Regions from separate parts of the Silvania sp. genome, predicted to be linked through region 4. Evidence: predicted binding sites of a transcription regulator. Region 4 holds the regulator's gene; each other region holds the start of a gene.
The links. The regulator CRP, encoded in region 4, controls carbon source genes, mostly activating them, when cyclic AMP is high. The targets are predictions, from matches to a motif close to ATGTGANNNNNNTCACAT.
Positions count from the first base shown of each region.

Region 1: a site for CRP is predicted at 2,790-2,807, ahead of rhaS (HTH-type transcriptional activator RhaS). Genes of this name have one in related genera too.
Region 2: a site for CRP is predicted at 1,838-1,855, ahead of ACRDD5_RS01805 (YjcB family protein). Genes of this name have one in related genera too.
Region 3: a site for CRP is predicted at 2,751-2,768, ahead of ACRDD5_RS19780 (glycine dehydrogenase). Genes of this name have one in related genera too.

Region 1 covers NZ_JBOGBT010000106.1:24,541-28,753, reverse strand. The annotation lists gene rhaT (L-rhamnose/proton symporter RhaT) at 1-902, shown strand, start outside; gene rhaR (HTH-type transcriptional activator RhaR) at 903-1,751, opposite strand; gene rhaS (HTH-type transcriptional activator RhaS) at 1,825-2,661, opposite strand; gene rhaB (rhamnulokinase) at 2,965-4,213, shown strand, end outside.
Region 2 covers NZ_JBOGBT010000011.1:51,539-55,751, reverse strand. The annotation lists gene ACRDD5_RS01810 (EAL domain-containing protein) at 1-1,319, opposite strand, end outside; gene ACRDD5_RS01805 (YjcB family protein) at 1,980-2,261, shown strand; gene ssb1 (single-stranded DNA-binding protein SSB1) at 2,338-2,865, opposite strand; gene uvrA (excinuclease ABC subunit UvrA) at 3,115-4,213, shown strand, end outside.
Region 3 covers NZ_JBOGBT010000101.1:22,235-26,447, forward strand. The annotation lists gene ACRDD5_RS19755 (amidohydrolase/deacetylase family metallohydrolase) at 1-141, opposite strand, end outside; gene ACRDD5_RS19760 (DUF4310 family protein) at 184-825, opposite strand; gene ACRDD5_RS19765 (DUF4311 domain-containing protein) at 839-1,615, opposite strand; gene ACRDD5_RS19770 (DUF4312 family protein) at 1,637-1,936, opposite strand; gene ACRDD5_RS19775 (SFCGS family glycine-rich protein) at 1,939-2,301, opposite strand; gene ACRDD5_RS19780 (glycine dehydrogenase) at 2,312-2,650, opposite strand; gene cybC (cytochrome b562) at 2,962-3,348, opposite strand; gene pmbA (metalloprotease PmbA) at 3,403-4,213, opposite strand, start outside.
Region 4 covers NZ_JBOGBT010000108.1:70,625-74,837, forward strand. The annotation lists gene ACRDD5_RS21630 (YccS/YhfK family putative transporter) at 1-1,526, opposite strand, end outside; gene crp (cAMP-activated global transcriptional regulator CRP) at 1,584-2,216, opposite strand; gene ACRDD5_RS21640 (OsmC family protein) at 2,526-2,930, shown strand; gene ACRDD5_RS21645 (phosphoribulokinase) at 3,026-3,895, opposite strand; gene ACRDD5_RS21650 (YheU family protein) at 3,926-4,144, opposite strand; gene ACRDD5_RS21655 (hydrolase) at 4,141-4,213, opposite strand, start outside.

The sequences.
Region 1 (4,213 bases), on a different contig from region 4:
CATGGCTGATTTTGCCCTGGACCATCAGCGCCATCCTGCTGCCCGATTTCTGGGGCTATTTCTCCTCCTTTAACGCCTCAACCCTGCTGCCGGTCTTTATGTTCGGCGCGATGTGGGGCATCGGTAATATCAACTACGGTCTGACCATGCGTTATCTCGGCATGTCGATGGGCATCGGCATCGCGATCGGCATTACGCTGATTGTCGGCACCCTGATGACGCCGATCCTGAATGGTAACTTTGACGTGCTCATCAGTACCGAAGGTGGCCGTATGACGCTGTTAGGCGTGCTGGTAGCGGTGATCGGCGTGGGTATCGTTACGCGCGCGGGTCAGTTGAAAGAGCGCAAGATGGGCATCAAAGCTGCGGACTTCAATCTGAAGAAAGGTCTGGTGCTGGCGGTAATGTGCGGCATCTTCTCGGCCGGTATGTCATTTGCGATGAACGCCGCCAAACCGATGCATGAAGCCGCGGCCGCGCTGGGGGTCGATCCGCTATACGTCGCCCTGCCAAGCTACGTGGTGATCATGGGCGGCGGCGCGTTGGTTAATCTCGGTTTCTGCTTTATTCGTCTGGCAAAAGTGAACGATCTGTCGGTAAAAGCGGATTTCTCGCTGGCTAAATCACTGATCATCACCAACGTGCTGCTGTCGGCGCTCGGCGGCCTGATGTGGTATCTGCAGTTCTTCTTCTATGCCTGGGGCCATGCCAGCATTCCAGCCCAGTTCGACTACATGAGCTGGATGCTTCACATGAGCTTCTACGTGCTGTGTGGCGGGCTGGTGGGTCTGGTGCTTAAAGAGTGGAATAACGCCGGGCGCCGGCCGGTGGGCGTGCTGAGTCTGGGCTGTGTGGTGATCATTATTGCGGCCAACATTGTCGGCCTCGGCATGGCGAACTGATTACGCCGCTTTTCGACTGCGATGACGCCACTGAACCGGCGTCATCCCTATCTCCCGGTTAAATACCACCGAAAAATAGTTACTGTCCTCAAACCCGCACTGCATCGCCACTTCGCTGACCATCATCTCGGTGTGCTGGAGCAGATACTGCGCGTGGCAGATCCGCAGCTGGCGCAGGTAATGGTTGACCGTCATCCCAGTCTGGGTACGGAACTGCTGGCGCAGGGCGCGCTCGCTGCACTGCTCCTGTTCACAGAACTTTTCCAGCACAAAGCTGCGGTTGAGGCTGCCCGCCAGCGCGGTAATCAACTTATCCAGCAACGCCTCCTGCCCGCTGGCGGCGGGGCCATCGGTGGCAAAGCGGTAGCGGTTCAGGGTTAACACCAACTGGGCAAACAGCAGCTCAGACAGTTCGAACGCGTGGGGATCGTTCTTCTGGCTCTCCTGCTCCAACTGGGCGATCACCGGACGCACCAGCGCCATGCCGTTGCTGCCCAGTCGCCAGTGCGGGTTGGCGCGGGCATCGAGAAAGCCCGGAATATTCGCCCCCCAGTCAACGTTGAGCCGCAGCCGGTCAGGGCAGTAAATGACGTTTTGCAGCACCAGATCGTTAACCGAGGCGTAGGCGTGCTTATCTTCAGCGCGGATGTAAAACAGATCCCCGCGGGTGATGCGGTAAGGGCGATCGTTGAGGACGTGCAGGCCATTGCCGCGCCACACCAGCACCAGCTCACAAAAGTCATGGGTATGTTCGGCAAAGACATTTTGCGGATAGCGATCCGCTACCGCCACGGCCTGGGCGGTAGAGGCAAAAAAATCGGCTCTGCGAAGAATTAACTGTCCTGCCACATCCTGACCCCAACGGTGAACAACCTGACATTATTACCCGGTTTGCGGTCAAAAAACGGTGATTGCCTTCGCGTTACTGAAGTGACGCATCCCGGCCCTGACGAATGTCGCGCGGGGACCATTCGAACTCGCGGCGAAACAGGGTGGAAAAGTGGTTACTGTCGCCGAAACCACAGTGATATGCGATATCTGTCACGCTGTCATCGGTATGGCGCAGAAGATGGCGGGCCTTGATCAGCCGCAGGCGGTTCAGATAGCGCTGGGGCGTGAGCCCGGTGTGCTGCTTCAACTGGCGATGCAGGGTGCGTAGCGAGAGCGAAAAGTTCTCTGCCAGCGTCTCCCAGCACACCTCTTCGGCGAAGTGATCTTCCAGCCAGGCCATCAGCTGATTGAGCCGGGCATCGTTATTCTCCAGCCCTTCCACCAGGCTGCTGCGGCGCAGCAGGACCAGCAGCTGCATAAACAGCAGTTCGCGGCTGGCGAGCGCATGGGTTTCAGTATTGTCGTCAGACTGCTCCATCTGGCTGACCAGCTGGCGTACCTGCTGCAGCGTGGAGGGGTTCACCCGCCAGTGCGACGGATAGTGCCCGTCCTTTTCCTGCGGCAGCAGCTGGTTGATACCCGACAAAAACTGGAATGCATCCGGGGAACGGTACAGCACGTTGGTCAGGCACAGGTTGTCGGTATGTTCATACAGGTGCCGGTCATGGTCACGGACAAAACAGACCGTACCGCCGCTGATGGTATAGGGCTGACCGTTAAATACGTGGATCCCGGTCCCGTGTTCAACAATCACAATTTCATGGAAATCATGGTGATGCTCAGGAAATGCCGCCTGAGGCAGTCGCGGTTCAATCGCCACAGGCGAGCCTCCGGAAGGGAAAAAATCCACGCTGTGCAGTACGGTCATAACGGCCACCACCAATGAGAAATGTTCTCAAAATAGTAATTAAGGGCAGCGGTTCTTACCTTAAATTTCTGACAGCATTTGGCGCAAACCCTGTCGATTTTTTAAGAAACATCGACAAAGATCCGGAAATGCGGCCACCGTCACACCACCCAAAATCCGCCCTAATAATAGAAATTGTGAACTCCCTCACGTTCATCTTTGCTTTCTTGCCAGCCGCACAAATTCCCTGTCAGTGGCAAGAAGGTGCTTTTTTGTTCCCCTTCTTACACTTTCGAGCAATGACTCCAAGAAGGACCTCCGACCATGACTTTCCGCCATTGTGTGGCTGTCGATTTAGGCGCATCCAGCGGCCGCGTAATGCTGGCGAGCTATCACCGCGAACAGCGCACGCTGTCGCTGCGTGAGATCCACCGCTTTGTTAACTGCCTGCAAAAGCAGGACGGCTTTGACTGCTGGGATATCGATAGCCTGGAAGCGGAGATCCGCACCGGGCTGAATAAGGTGTGCGAAGAAGGGATTCGCATCGACAGCATCGGGATTGACACCTGGGGCGTGGATTACGTGCTGCTGGACCGTCAGGGCAACCGCGTCGGCCTGCCGGTCTCCTATCGCGACAGCCGTACCGACGGGATGATGGCGCACGCATTAGCCCAGATCGGTAAAGCGGAGATCTACGGGCGCAGCGGCATTCAGTTTCTGCCGTTTAACACCCTGTATCAGCTGCGGTCGCTGGTCGAACAGCAGCCGGAGCTGGTGGCAAACGTCGCCCATGCCCTGCTGATCCCGGACTACTTCAGCTATCGGCTGACCGGCAAGATGAACTGGGAGTACACCAACGCCACCACCACTCAGTTGGTGAACATTAACTCCGATAACTGGGACGAGAACCTGCTCAACTGGACCGGCGCACCGCAGAGTTGGTTCGGCACGCCCACCCATCCGGGCAATGTGATCGGTCACTGGATTTGCCCACAGGGTCATCCCATCCGGGTAGTGGCCGTGGCCAGCCACGATACCGCCAGCGCGGTGATCGCCGCGCCGCTGGCCAGCAAAGACGCAGCGTATCTCTCCTCCGGAACCTGGTCGCTGATGGGCTTTGAGAGCAAAACCCCGTACACCAGCGAAGATGCGCTGGCGGCCAATATCACCAACGAAGGCGGAGCAGAAGGCCGCTATCGGGTGCTGAAAAACATCATGGGCCTGTGGCTGCTGCAGCGGGTGCTGAAAGAGCAGAACGTGAGCGACCTGGCCGCCCTGATCGGTGAAACGGAAACCCTTCCGGCATGCCGTTTCCTGATCAATCCGAACGACGACCGTTTTATCAATCCAGATAACATGAGCGCTGAAATCCAGGCCGCCTGTCGCGACAGCGCGCAGCCGGTGCCTGCCAGCGCCGCCGAACTGGCGCGCTGCATCTTCGACAGCCTCGCCCTGCTGTACGCCGAGGTACTGAACGAGCTGGCGACCCTGCGCGGCAAGCCGTTCAGCCAGCTGCACATTGTCGGCGGTGGCTGCCAGAACCAGCTGCTTAACCAGCTGTGCGCCGACGCCT
Region 2 (4,213 bases), on a different contig from region 4:
TCGACGTTCAGCGAGTAGAGGTTGTGCAGGTTTGAATAGCCGGTACCAAAGTCGTCGATCGCTACTTCATAGCCCGCCTGACGAAACGCCTGAATAACCGGCGTTGTTTTCGGCACGTCGATAAAGCCACGCTCCGTCACTTCGATTTTGATCTGCTGGGCGCGCACGGAATAGTGCCGGGCCTTGTCGGTAATCATCGCAATCAGGCGTGAAGAGTGGAAGTCCGTGGCAGAGAGGTTAATCGAGATATAAAGATGAGGGTTGCAGGCCAGGAAATGGCCGAGGTCGCTGAACAGCTCTTCCACCACGTAATCCGTAATGCGCTCGCTCATACCCTCTTTTTCCGCCAGCGGAATAAATTCCACCGGGCTCATAACCGGCCCGTTAAAGCCCGGCCAGCGCAACAGAGCTTCTGCTCCCACGCACTGATTGGATTTAATGTCGATAATCGGTTGATAGTGCAGACAAAGCTGGCGTTTATTTAACGCGCGATGTAATAAGCGCCCTGGCGAATTAAATTCGCGTCGCGTTCGCGACCACAGTAATAAAATGATGATGCTGCATAACATCCCCAGCGGCAGGGTTAACGTCGCCTGATGATAGAGAGCGGCATAAAATCGCTTATTGGTGGTCGAGACAATTGCGGCGATAGGTCGCTTCGGTGACTGCACCACCGTGTAAAAGCGCCCCTCATGCTGGAAGATGGCTTCATCATCATCTACGAGCTTATGTAATATATTTTCGTTAGCCTGTTCGCTGATCGAGAAAAAAGTATTGGTCACCGTGTCAAATACGCCCCACGCCAGCGAGTGATCGGACGACATCACTTCGCTATAAGTCAGCGGATTGACCACCACCACATAATTGCCTTGCTGCATATATGTCATTTTATATCCCGCGTAGAACGGCGTGTCGCGGTAATAATAGATGGAGACATCCGGCGGGCGAGTGTAATTAGCTACGGGGATGGTGTAGGCGTTTTGCGGAGTACTTAGCGTGGAGCAAAGAAAGTCGCGGTCTTTCGCATAAATTAAATCAGCAATGTACAGACGGCCGCGAACAATATTTAACATATATTGTCGATGCGCTGGCGTACAAATATCACCCGCATATTTTACGGCGTCGTTACGCGCTAAATCAACCTGCTGAATAACCAGCTCAGTTTTATCTAAGGCGAGTTCGGCAAATGAGCGAAGATGGCTGCTGGTTTCGCTGATGGCGCGTTGCTGAGCAAACCATAGCGAAAGCATCACAGGCAGTAAAACCACCATGATGACCCCCGCTATTTTCAGCACCTTGCTCCGCGCGCTTTGATTCATTTCCGCCCTATATCCCTGCTTTTTATGTGCCTGTAGTGATGAAGGCCGGATGCTTTGGTAAACAGGTGATTACGTTGCATGAATCATGCGAAGTTAGCAACAGACTTTTACCCTCAATAACCTAATATTTGGTTATGGCGATAATATTTGTCCGTAAGCCAAACTGAAAGTATTCGTTCCGTTTTTATTAAGTAAAATAATTATCCATTCTGAACGGATGGTTTCAAGATAACCCGGCAGAGGATCGTTGATTAAGTCAAACTAACGGTAGGGTGAAAAAAATACAACATCATCATGAAAATTTGCGCTATTTAAAGCTGTATGTGCGTGACATGATTTATAAATAATCAACCGCAGCCACGGTGTTCCGCCCTTCTTGTTCGCACTCTGCTACCCGTTCGGCACCCCGTCTGACGGCACCTGGCGCTGACGAAATGCGACCTGCTATACCCCTTCTCTTTAGCTGGTCAAAAAAAGGACGTTTTTACCGCTTCTCCTACTGGTGAATAAAAGAACAAACGTGATATAGTTCACACATCTTGTGCAACAAGAAACAATGTTTCATTATTGTGAATTTGAGCCTGCCAATAGCCAGTTTGCCACAGCCTGTGCGCAACGTCGCGCTATACCCGGCGGCGGATATCTTTGAGGATCGGTTTTATGGCAACCATTACCACCGGCGTTCTGCTTGCGCGCTGGGAATTTTTGAGCGCAATGCTGATGTTTCTGGCCAGCACGCTGAATATTCAATTTCGTAAAGCGGATTACGCCGCGCTGGCCGTGGTGAGTACCTGTCTGGGCCTGGCTGCGGCCTGCTGGTTCGCGACCGGGTTACTGGGTATCACCCTGCTGGACGTAGCAACTATCCTGCATAACGTGAAAGAAGTGATGGTTGAGGTGATGAGTCATACGCCGCCAGACTGGCCAATGATGTACACCTGATCCCGACGGCAGAAACAAAAAACCCAGACCGATGTCTGGGTTTTTGTTTTATTGCGCAACGCAGGTTCTGTTGTTATCAGAACGGGATGTCGTCGTCGAAATCCATTGGCGGTTCGTTAGACTGCGCCGGAGCAGACTGCTGCTGCGGACGAGACTGCGCGCCGCCGCTGAACTGGTTGCCGCCCTGTGGCTGCTGAGGCTGACCCCAGCTACCCTGCTGCTGCTGACCACCGCCTGCCGGTGCACCACCGCCCTGACGGCCACCCAGCATCTGCATGGTGCCGCCGACGTTGACCACCACTTCAGTGGTGTATTTTTCGGCGCCGGACTGATCGGTCCATTTGCGGGTACGCAGCTGGCCTTCGATATAGACCTGAGAACCTTTACGCAGATATTCACCGGCCACTTCTGCCAGTTTGCCAAACAGCACAACGCGGTGCCATTCAGTCTGCTCTTTCATCTCACCGGTCGCTTTATCACGCCAGGATTCGGAAGTAGCCAGCGTAATGTTGGCAACTGCACCACCACTCGGCATGTAGCGTACTTCCGGGTCCTGGCCCAGATTACCGACGAGAATCACCTTGTTTACGCCTCTGCTGGCCATGATCGTGTCTCCTGAAAACATTTCTTAATAGTGTAAACGCGCGAGTGTACCATTTCCACGTGGTACTCCGATAGTTTCGAAGCATCTTCCAGAGTTCTCACGAACGTTACATTGTTGCACAGGTAATCAGAATTTGCATTCCAATACTGTATATTCAAACAGGTCAAATTGTGTCATAATTAATCGTTTCTGCCGGTTGTCCTTCAAGCAAACCAGGCATTCCGTGTATCTACCTACCGGGAAAGGTGAATGGATAAGATAGAAGTTCGGGGCGCCCGCACCCACAATCTCAAGAATATCAACGTTATCATCCCGCGCGATAAGCTGATCGTCGTCACCGGGCTGTCGGGTTCAGGCAAATCGTCACTGGCTTTCGACACGCTGTATGCCGAGGGGCAACGTCGCTACGTTGAATCGCTCTCTGCCTATGCGCGCCAGTTCCTGTCGCTGATGGAAAAGCCAGACGTCGACCATATAGAAGGTCTGTCGCCTGCCATCTCCATTGAGCAGAAGTCAACGTCCCATAACCCGCGCTCCACCGTGGGGACCATTACTGAAATTCATGACTACCTGCGCCTGCTATATGCCCGCGTGGGTGAGCCACGCTGCCCGGATCACGACGTTCCGCTGGCGGCACAAACCGTCAGCCAGATGGTGGACAACGTGCTGTCGCAGCCTGAAGGCAAACGCCTGATGCTGCTGGCGCCAATCATTAAAGAGCGTAAAGGCGAGCACGCCAAAACGCTGGAGAATCTGGCGAGCCAGGGTTATATCCGCGCCCGTATCGACGGCGAAGTGTGCGATCTGTCGGATCCGCCAAAGCTGGAGCTGCAAAAGAAACACACCATCGAAGTGGTTATCGACCGCTTTAAAGTGCGTGAGGACATGACCCAGCGCCTGGCCGAGTCGTTCGAAACCGCGCTGGATCTCTCCGGCGGTACCGCGGTGGTGGCCGATATGGACGATCCAAAGGCGGACGAACTGCTGTTTTCTGCTAACTTCGCCTGTCCGATTTGCGGCTACAGCATGCGTGAGCTGGAACCGCGCCTGTTCTCATTCAACAACCCGGCGGGCGCATGTCCAACCTGCGACGGGCTGGGCGTGCAGCAATATTTCGATCCGGACCGCGTGATCCAAAACCCGGAACTGTCGCTGGCAGGTGGTGCGATTCGCGGCTGGGATAAGCGCAACTTCTACTACTTCCAGATGCTGAAGTCGCTGGCCGAACACTACAAGTTCGACGTCGAAGCCCCGTGGGGCAGCCTGAGCCCGACCGTGCATAAAGTGGTGCTGTACGGTTCCGGCAAAGAGAACATCGAGTTCAAGTACATGAACGATCGCGGCGATA
Region 3 (4,213 bases), on a different contig from region 4:
GTACGTTTCCCCGTTCAGCTCAACGGTGCGATGTGCGGGATCGGTGATGTCGCCAACCGCCGCAATCTTCCCGTCCTGAATGGCGATATCGGTCAGGGTATCGTCGGTGAGGCGCGCACGGCGCAGGAGTAAATCAAACATACAACTCTCCTGTTGAAGCGGGCGCCGAAGCGCCCGTTGAGATTAGATCGCCACCGGGAACAGCGAACCGAGGATCATCGCCCCAAGGATCGCGCCGCCGGTAATCGGCTTCTGCCAGAGGTAGAACAGCAGGGCACCCACCAGCGAACCGATGCCGATAGGAATCGAGGCGGTCATCGCGCTGAGGATAATCAGTGGCCCGAGGAAGCGGCCGGAGGCGTTACCGGCCCCCATCATCACGTCTGCCCCGTAGGTGGAGTCGCTCTGGTTGATGGTGAACTTACGCGCCAGAATGATCAGGTAGCCAATCGCCAGACCAATCACCAGGCCGGTCACTAACGAGGCCGCGAAGTTGGCCACCGGGAAGACAATGCCCGCCCCCAGCAGCAGCGCCGGAACCCCAAGGCCGACCCCGGTCTGGATGGCCCCGCCGATATCGAGGATCCCTACCAGCGAGCCTTCGATAATGCGTGCAAACAGGAAGCTGGCACCAAAGGCCGCCACCGCGCCGTACACACCGGTGTCGATACCGGCTTTCAGCATCGCCACGAAGGCCACTTCGTTAAACGCGCCGATGCCGTACAGGTAGTACATGTGCGTCCCGGCGAACACGCCGGAAGAGAGCAGGCCAACGAAGATCGGGAACGACCAGTCGGCATACCAAAAACCTTTATTCTGTTCCATTGCGAGGCTCCTGTTACTTGCCGCTGAGCGAGTTATGGATCATGTCGAGCCAGTTCGGCACGGTCAGATGGAAGGATTCGATCATCTTCATGTCGAAGCCGCGGAAGAAGCCGCTCAGGACGAACAGCACCACGATGGCGCCCATCATCACTTTGGTGATGCGGTTCCAGCCGCTCTCTTCCACGCCTTTGCCGATCAGAATGCCCAGCACCAGACCCGGCACGGCGTTACCCATAATCAGCTGCGCTGCGCCGCCAAACACGGTGGCCCAGAAGCCCGATTTTTTGCCTGCGTCAATCGCCGCCAGCCAGAAGATCACCGGCATCACCGTGTTAACCAGCAGATTCGCCGCCGGAACCAGCACCTTCACGGCCGTCACCTGCAGTGCTGCTGGCACCGAGGAGGCTGTCAGATTCAGGAAAGTGACCACCAGCATGCCGATCACGCCGCAGGCGATGGCCATTTTCTTCGGATCGTGCAGCGTCTCGCCGACGTTGCGGTTTTTCAGCATCAGTGCCGCGGCACCCCAGTTAGGGATGATGCGATGGTCCACGTCCTGGGTGAACGCACCCGCCGCCACCGACGAGGCCCAGGCGTTAAAGAAGAATCCCAGACCGAAGGAGAAGTGAGAAGCCGGATCGCCTTCACAGGAGTTCAGCTCCCCCAATGTACGAAACGCGCCCATACCTTGTGTGGTAGGCGCATGAAACATGCGTGCAGCCCCGGCACCCACACCGACGCCAACCAGGCCGCCGATGATGAGCGATTTTATTAAAATTATCAGGAACATCTGTCTGCCCTTTTAGTCATTTCAGCGTTGCGTGACAAAATCGACCTTATCAAGGTTGATGGCGGTCACGTTGACGGTCACGTCCAGCTCCACGCTGTAGGTGCGTCTTTCCCGGCGCAAAAAGAAAAACAAAAATGCCTCTTTGCGTACCGCTTCTCGCGCATGAATAACCTGCACGTCCTGTGGCTCTATGCGCAGTAGGATATGGGGCGAGGCTTTCATCACCTCAGCCTGTACGTGGTTCAGTGCGTCAGCAAAGGCGCGGGCTTTCGCCTCGCCTTTGCCGCTCACTCTCACCCTGGTGGTGAATTGTTCTTTCATGCTTATGCGCCGTACTTCTTCTGCCACGCCAGCACCAGACGCTCGCCCAGCTCTTCTTTGTCCATAAAACCAAACCCGAGCACGTTGTTGCCTTCGTTGATGGCTGTGACGCCCTCTTCCACGGAACGCATACCGTATTTCGCTTTGTAGCCGTGCTTCGTCTGGGCGGTGATTGCACCCGCGCCGCCGCTGCCGCAGAAGGAGATACCGAAGGTGGCGTTTTCGGCTTTCATCACGTCACCCAGCTTCATGTCTGCCGCCACGCCCGGTACCACCACCGCACGGCCGCCCGCTTTTTCAACGCCTGCGGCCACTTTCTGCCCTTTACCCAGGCGATCGCCAATCACGACTGTAATCTGTTCCATCTTGTGCTCCTTAAAGGTTATCTTTCGCGACTTCGAAGTGAACGGAGAGCAGCCAGGCCTCTTCATCAGGAAGATTGCCAAACTGGGCCACCACTTCGCGGGCCAACGACATTGAATCAGGTGAAATTTCGTCAAACAGATCCGCTTCGACCTCCGGTAACGGCTCGCCGGTCACCGACCGGTGCGCCATCGCCCGAACGTGGGAGGTCAGCATTTGTTCCTGAACGGCATTGGGGAGGATGTGGTGGTCGCCCAGCAGGGCAAAAACCTGCTTCAGCATGGTGTCGGCAAGCTGTTCCGTTTGCGCCGCCTGGTCTCCAACGTCGTTTATTACCGTTCCGTTAATCACTGGTCTTATCCCGTTAATGGCTCTGGAATAAAACTAACGCTGGAGGTTAATAGTTTGTAGCGAGTTGTTTTCCACTTCGAAGTGGAAAGGGAGGCGGTGCCAGTGATCTGTGCCACATTATTGCGCTGAATATGTATTATCAGCTGGCTTTACGTGATGAATATCACGCTATTCGGCGGCAAATGAAGGGGAGGTAAAGTGGAATCGTTGACCAACGGAGGCACAGAAATGTGATGTGGATAAGGTTTTCTTATTACGTTGCAGCAAACAAAACGGGGGCATGACGCCCCCGTTGATGATGTCGGGTGAGACTAGCGGAACTTTTTGTGGTTTTCGTTGCGCGTGGCGACGAATCCATCAGCCGCGGCCTGGGCTTCTTTCACTTTGCCTTCGCTGGCAAGCTTCAGAGCACCATCAATTTGGCCGACCAGTACGTCAAAACCGTGACGATAGTCTTTCATCTCCGCGCTGTCAGCAGCCTTACCTTCCAGCTTCGGCGGGGTATCCTTTTGCGCATCCAGCGCTGCGGTCCGCATTTTGGTTAAGGCAGATTTCATCTCATCCGCATTATCCGTTTTCTGCACCACCTTCAGGTTATCGCTGAGGGTGTGCATATTGTCTTCCAGATCGGCAGCAAATACCGACGAACTCAGCACCAGCGATGACGCCGCGAGGATAGCTAACAGGTTTTTACGCATTGCTCACTTCCTTTTTTATTATGAAAAAAAAGCGCACCGGAGTGCGCTTGAATGTTACTGGCCGGCGATCTTCATCTCCGGTAACAGCACTGAACCACACTGAATATTGCTACGGGTCTCAATATCGTTGCCGACGGTCACGATATTGCGCCACATATCTTTTAAGTTGCCGGCGATGGTAATTTCGCTCACCGGATACTGAATTTCACCGTTTTCTACCCAGAAGCCGGACGCGCCGCGGGAGTAGTCGCCGGTCACGCCGCTGACGCCCTGCCCCATCAGCTCGGTCACCACCAGCCCGGTGCCCATCTCTTTCAGCATCTGCTCAAAGCTCAGGCCACGGCCAGGAATGCGCCAGTTGTGGATGCCGCCCGCGTGACCGGTGCTTTGCAGTCCCAGCTTGCGTGCGGAATAGCTGGTCAGCAGCCACTGGGTCAGAATGCCGTCCTTGATAATGTCACGACGCTCGGTGCGCACGCCTTCGCTGTCGAACGGCGTTGAGGCCAGCCCTTTCAGCAGGTGCGGATGCTCTTCAATGGTCAGCCATTCCGGCAGGATCTGCGTGCCCAGCGCGTCGAGCAGGAAGGTCGATTTTCGGTAAACCGCACCGCCCGCAATTGCGCCGACCAGATGGCCAAACAGCCCGGTCGCCACTTCATTGGCAAAAATAACCGGTGCTTTCATGGTAGACAGTTTTCGCGGCGCGAGACGGGACAATGTGCGTTTTGCGCACTCTTCCCCTACCCACTCCGGCGACTGCAGATCGCCCAGCGCGCGGCCAATGGTGTAGGCGTAATCACGCTCCATGTCGCCGTTCTCTTCAGCAATGACGCAGCTGGAGAGCGAGTGGCGGGTGGAGCTGTAG
Region 4 (4,213 bases):
TGCCACTGCGGCCACAGCCACACCATCCCGCCAAAGGCAATCAGGCAGCCAATCAGGGTATCGACCAGCCTGGCGAAAATATACTGATCGCCATTCAGGGTGAGCAGCTGCAGGGTATACACCGCCGTGACCGTGAAGCCCACCATCGCCCAGCCATAGTTCTTGCGAATAAACAGGTAACTCACCAGCGTAATCACCAACATCCCCGTCAGCGTAAAACCTTCCGCCACGTGGAAGTGCAGGGCGATACCCGCAATAATCAGCCCTGCCAGTGTGCCGCCCGCCCGATGGAGGATGCGTACCCGTGTGGCGCCATAGCCGTTCTGGGTTACGAACAGCACTGTCATCAGGATCCAGTAGGGTTTTGGCAGATGCAGGGCAACGCCCATCAGGCTGGCGATACTCAGCATCACGCTGATGCGTGCGGCGTTGCGCAGGGCGGCGGATTTCAGCGAAAGATAGCTTCTCAGGGCCGGGATCAGCGGCAGGCGTTTCTGCTTATCTGCCATCAGGTCGCGTGGATAGAGTGGGCGCTGGGTTCGCAGCACGCGGGCAATGCGGCTGAAGTGCCATGCACAGAACTGGCCTACCGGGTTATCCGGATGCTGACGGGCGATTTTCTCCAGCGCACCAAGCTGCTTATCCATGGTGAAACGGGTAGGGTAGCGGTGATACAAAATATCGTCCGCCAGCACGCGCAGTCGTGCGGCAACCGTCCGGGCATTCCAGCGCAGTACCGATTCCGCATGGCTGCGCTCGACCAGCTTTTGCACCTCGTGCGGGTGATGCAGACTGACGGAGATATGCTCCTGCAGATCGAGTCCCACCTGGAAGGTGCGCAGCAGGCGTTTATATTCATGATTTTTATTGGCTGCCAGCATGTGCAGCTGCTGATAGCACTGGCTAATCAGATCCACGACCTTCTGCTGGCGGGCCAGCAGGGGAGGTAACGATTTTTCGGGATCGGTGTGTTGCGTCAGCAGGGTATATTTTGCTTCGCAATAATCGGCAAGCTGTTGATAGAGCAAACTCAGCGATTCACGCAGCGGTTGTTCGCGCCACAACCAGAACCAGAACCAGTTAAACAGCCCGTACCACAGGGTGCCCAGGGCATAGATCAGAAGCGGCGCCCAGATCGGCATGTTCCCCGCCAGGCTCAGGGTAAAGATGGCGGCAATCAGCGAGGCGGGCAGCAGACGTGCGTGCAACGAGCTTAATTCCGCTGTTACGCCCAGGGTCATCGCCAGTACGGTCAGAATTAGCGGTAGCGGGATATCCTGCGCCAGTAACAGCTGTACGGCCAGGCTACAGCCAGCAAACAGCGACCCGCCGACAATCAGGCGCTTGAAAAAGCGTTTATGCGGGGTATCGAGACCGGCGATATTGCAGCAGGCCGGAACGAGCGAAAAGAGCAGACCTTGTTGCAGATAGCCCAGGATCAAACCCACAGCCACAGGGAGACATAGCACCAGGGTTTGCCGCAGTGCGTAGTTAACTTCCGGGTGATAGATGAGTCTGCGCCACATGGGTGAGAGAGACAAAAACGGCGTGCCACCTTGCGATGTCACGCCGTTTGCACGGAATTAACGCGTTCCGTAGACCACGATAGTTTTACCGTGGGCGGAGATCAGGTTTTGATCTTCCAGCATTTTCAGGATACGACCCACTGTCTCACGAGAACATCCGACGATCTGACCGATTTCCTGACGGGTGATTTTAATTTGCATTCCGTCCGGGTGGGTCATGGCATCGGGCTGTTTCGCCAGGTTCAGCAGGGTCTGAGCGATGCGGCCGGTAACGTCCAGGAAGGCGAGGTTACCCACTTTCTCCGACGTGACCTGCAGACGGCGAGCCATCTGCGAAGAGAGACGCATCAGGATATCCGGGTTAACCTGGATCAGCTGGCGGAACTTCTTATAGGAGATCTCTGCCACTTCACACGCGGTTTTTGCACGAACCCAGGCGCTACGCTCCTGACCTTCTTCAAACAAGCCCAGCTCGCCGATGAAATCTCCCTGATTCAGGTAAGAGAGGATCATCTCTTTGCCTTCTTCATCTTTGATCAGCACTGCTACTGAGCCTTTGACGATGTAGTACAACGTTTCCGCTTTTTCACCCTGGTGAATCAGCGTGCTCTTCGATGGGTACTTATGAATATGGCAATGAGACAAGAACCATTCGAGAGTCGGGTCTGTTTGCGGTTTGCCAAGCACCATGCGCTGTTATCCTCTGTTATAAGCTATCTCCAGAGCCAGGATGTGCACCTTTTACTCTGGGGTTGCAATCGAATTCTTCCCCGTACCTGGGAAACGGGCTGTCACAAAATTAGCAGCCTGTAATGTGTGATGTCCTCTGCATACATGTGTAACGTCAATGTATTACTGTAGCATCCCGACTGTTTTAGCATAGGTTTTGCTGCGTGTCTCCTGGTGTCTCGCTTCAGCTTGATGCAGGTCGCCTTCCGTTGCCAGAATTGTTACTGGCGCGTAATCTGTCATGAAAAATGCAAACCTGGAGTGAATAAAATGCAAGCGCGTGTTAAATGGGTTGAAGGGTTAACGTTCCTCGGCGAGTCAGCTTCCGGGCACCAGATTTTGATGGATGGCAACTCCGGTGACAAAGCGCCAAGTCCAATGGAAGTGGTGCTGATGGCTGCGGGGGGATGCAGTGCGATCGACGTGGTATCGATCCTGCAAAAAGGGCGCCACGATGTGACCGACTGCGAAGTGAAGCTAACGTCTGAACGTCGTGAAGAAGCGCCGCGTTTGTTCACCCATATCAATCTGCACTTCCTGGTAACCGGCAAAGAGCTCAAAGATGCGGCGGTGTCCCGTGCGGTCGACCTGTCGGCTGAGAAGTACTGCTCGGTGGCGCTGATGCTGGAAAAAGCAGTCAAGATTACGCACTCGTATGAAGTGATCGAGGCGTAGGGCTTACGTAAAAAGCCGGGCGGCGCGTTGTACCCGGCCTACGGGCCCGGAATACACCCTCAGGCCCGGTAAACATCGCGCCACCGGGCACGAAATCAGGCGATCTTCTTCCCTTCCATTAGCCGCTGAACCAGTGGCGTCATGATCAGCTCCATTGCCAGCACCATCTTCCCGCCCGGCACCACCAGTGTATTCATATGCGAGATAAACGAACCCTGCAGCATGGCCAGCAGCCAGGGGTAATCGATCTCCTCCAGATTGCGGAAATGAATCACCACAAAGCTCTCATCCAGCGAAGGAATAGCTTTGGCGGCAAACGGGTTGGAGGTATCCACCGTCGGCACGCGCTGGAAGTTAATGTGGGTGCGTGAAAACTGTGGGGTGAGGAAGTTGATGTAATCTTCCATGGAGCGCACCACTGAATCCATTACCGCTTCTCGCGAGTGTCCGCGCTCGCTGGTATCGCGCGTCAGCTTCTGGATCCACTCCAGGTTGACAATCGGCACGACGCCCACCAGCAGATCAACATGGCGCGCCACGTCGTGCTGCGGCGTGACGACCCCGCCGTGTAACCCCTCATAAAACAGTACGTCGGTGGGTTCCGGCAGCGGCTGCCACGGTGTGAAGGTGCCCGGTACCTGGTTCCACGGCACCGCTTCATCGTAGGTGTGCAGGTACTTGCGCGCATGGCCCGTACCGCTGCGCCCATACTCGGCAAAGGTTTGCTCCAGCAGGCCAAAGTCGTTGGCATCCGGGCCAAAGTAGCTGATGTGTTTGCCTAAATCACGGGCCTTGCGAATGGCCATGTCCATTTCAGGGCGGGTATAGCGGTGAAAGCTATCGCCTTCCACTTCCGCTGCCCGGAGATGAAGCTGGGAGAAGATCTTGCGAAAGGCGAGGCTGGTGGTAGTGGTACCCGCACCACTGGATCCTGTAACGGCAATAACCGGATGTCTGGCGGACATAGCAACTCCCTGAATGGAAAGAGGGGGCGATCAGTCGCGAAACTGACCGCGAGGCATAATATTCACCGTTTCGTGTAGTTCTGACCACACCAGCACGGCTTCACCGCTTTTAAGCTGCTGTTTAACATCGGCGACTTTCATCTCCAGCGAGCGTTCATGTTCACCATAATCGGTGCCTTCGCGTAATACAAAGCTTTCAATCAGGCTATCCAGCGTTTCGGGAGCCAGATCCTGCCACGGAATCATCATTTTATTCTCTCCAGAAAAGAGGTTAGCCAGTCAGGGATGCGCGTTTCCAGCCACATCTTCGGTCGACGC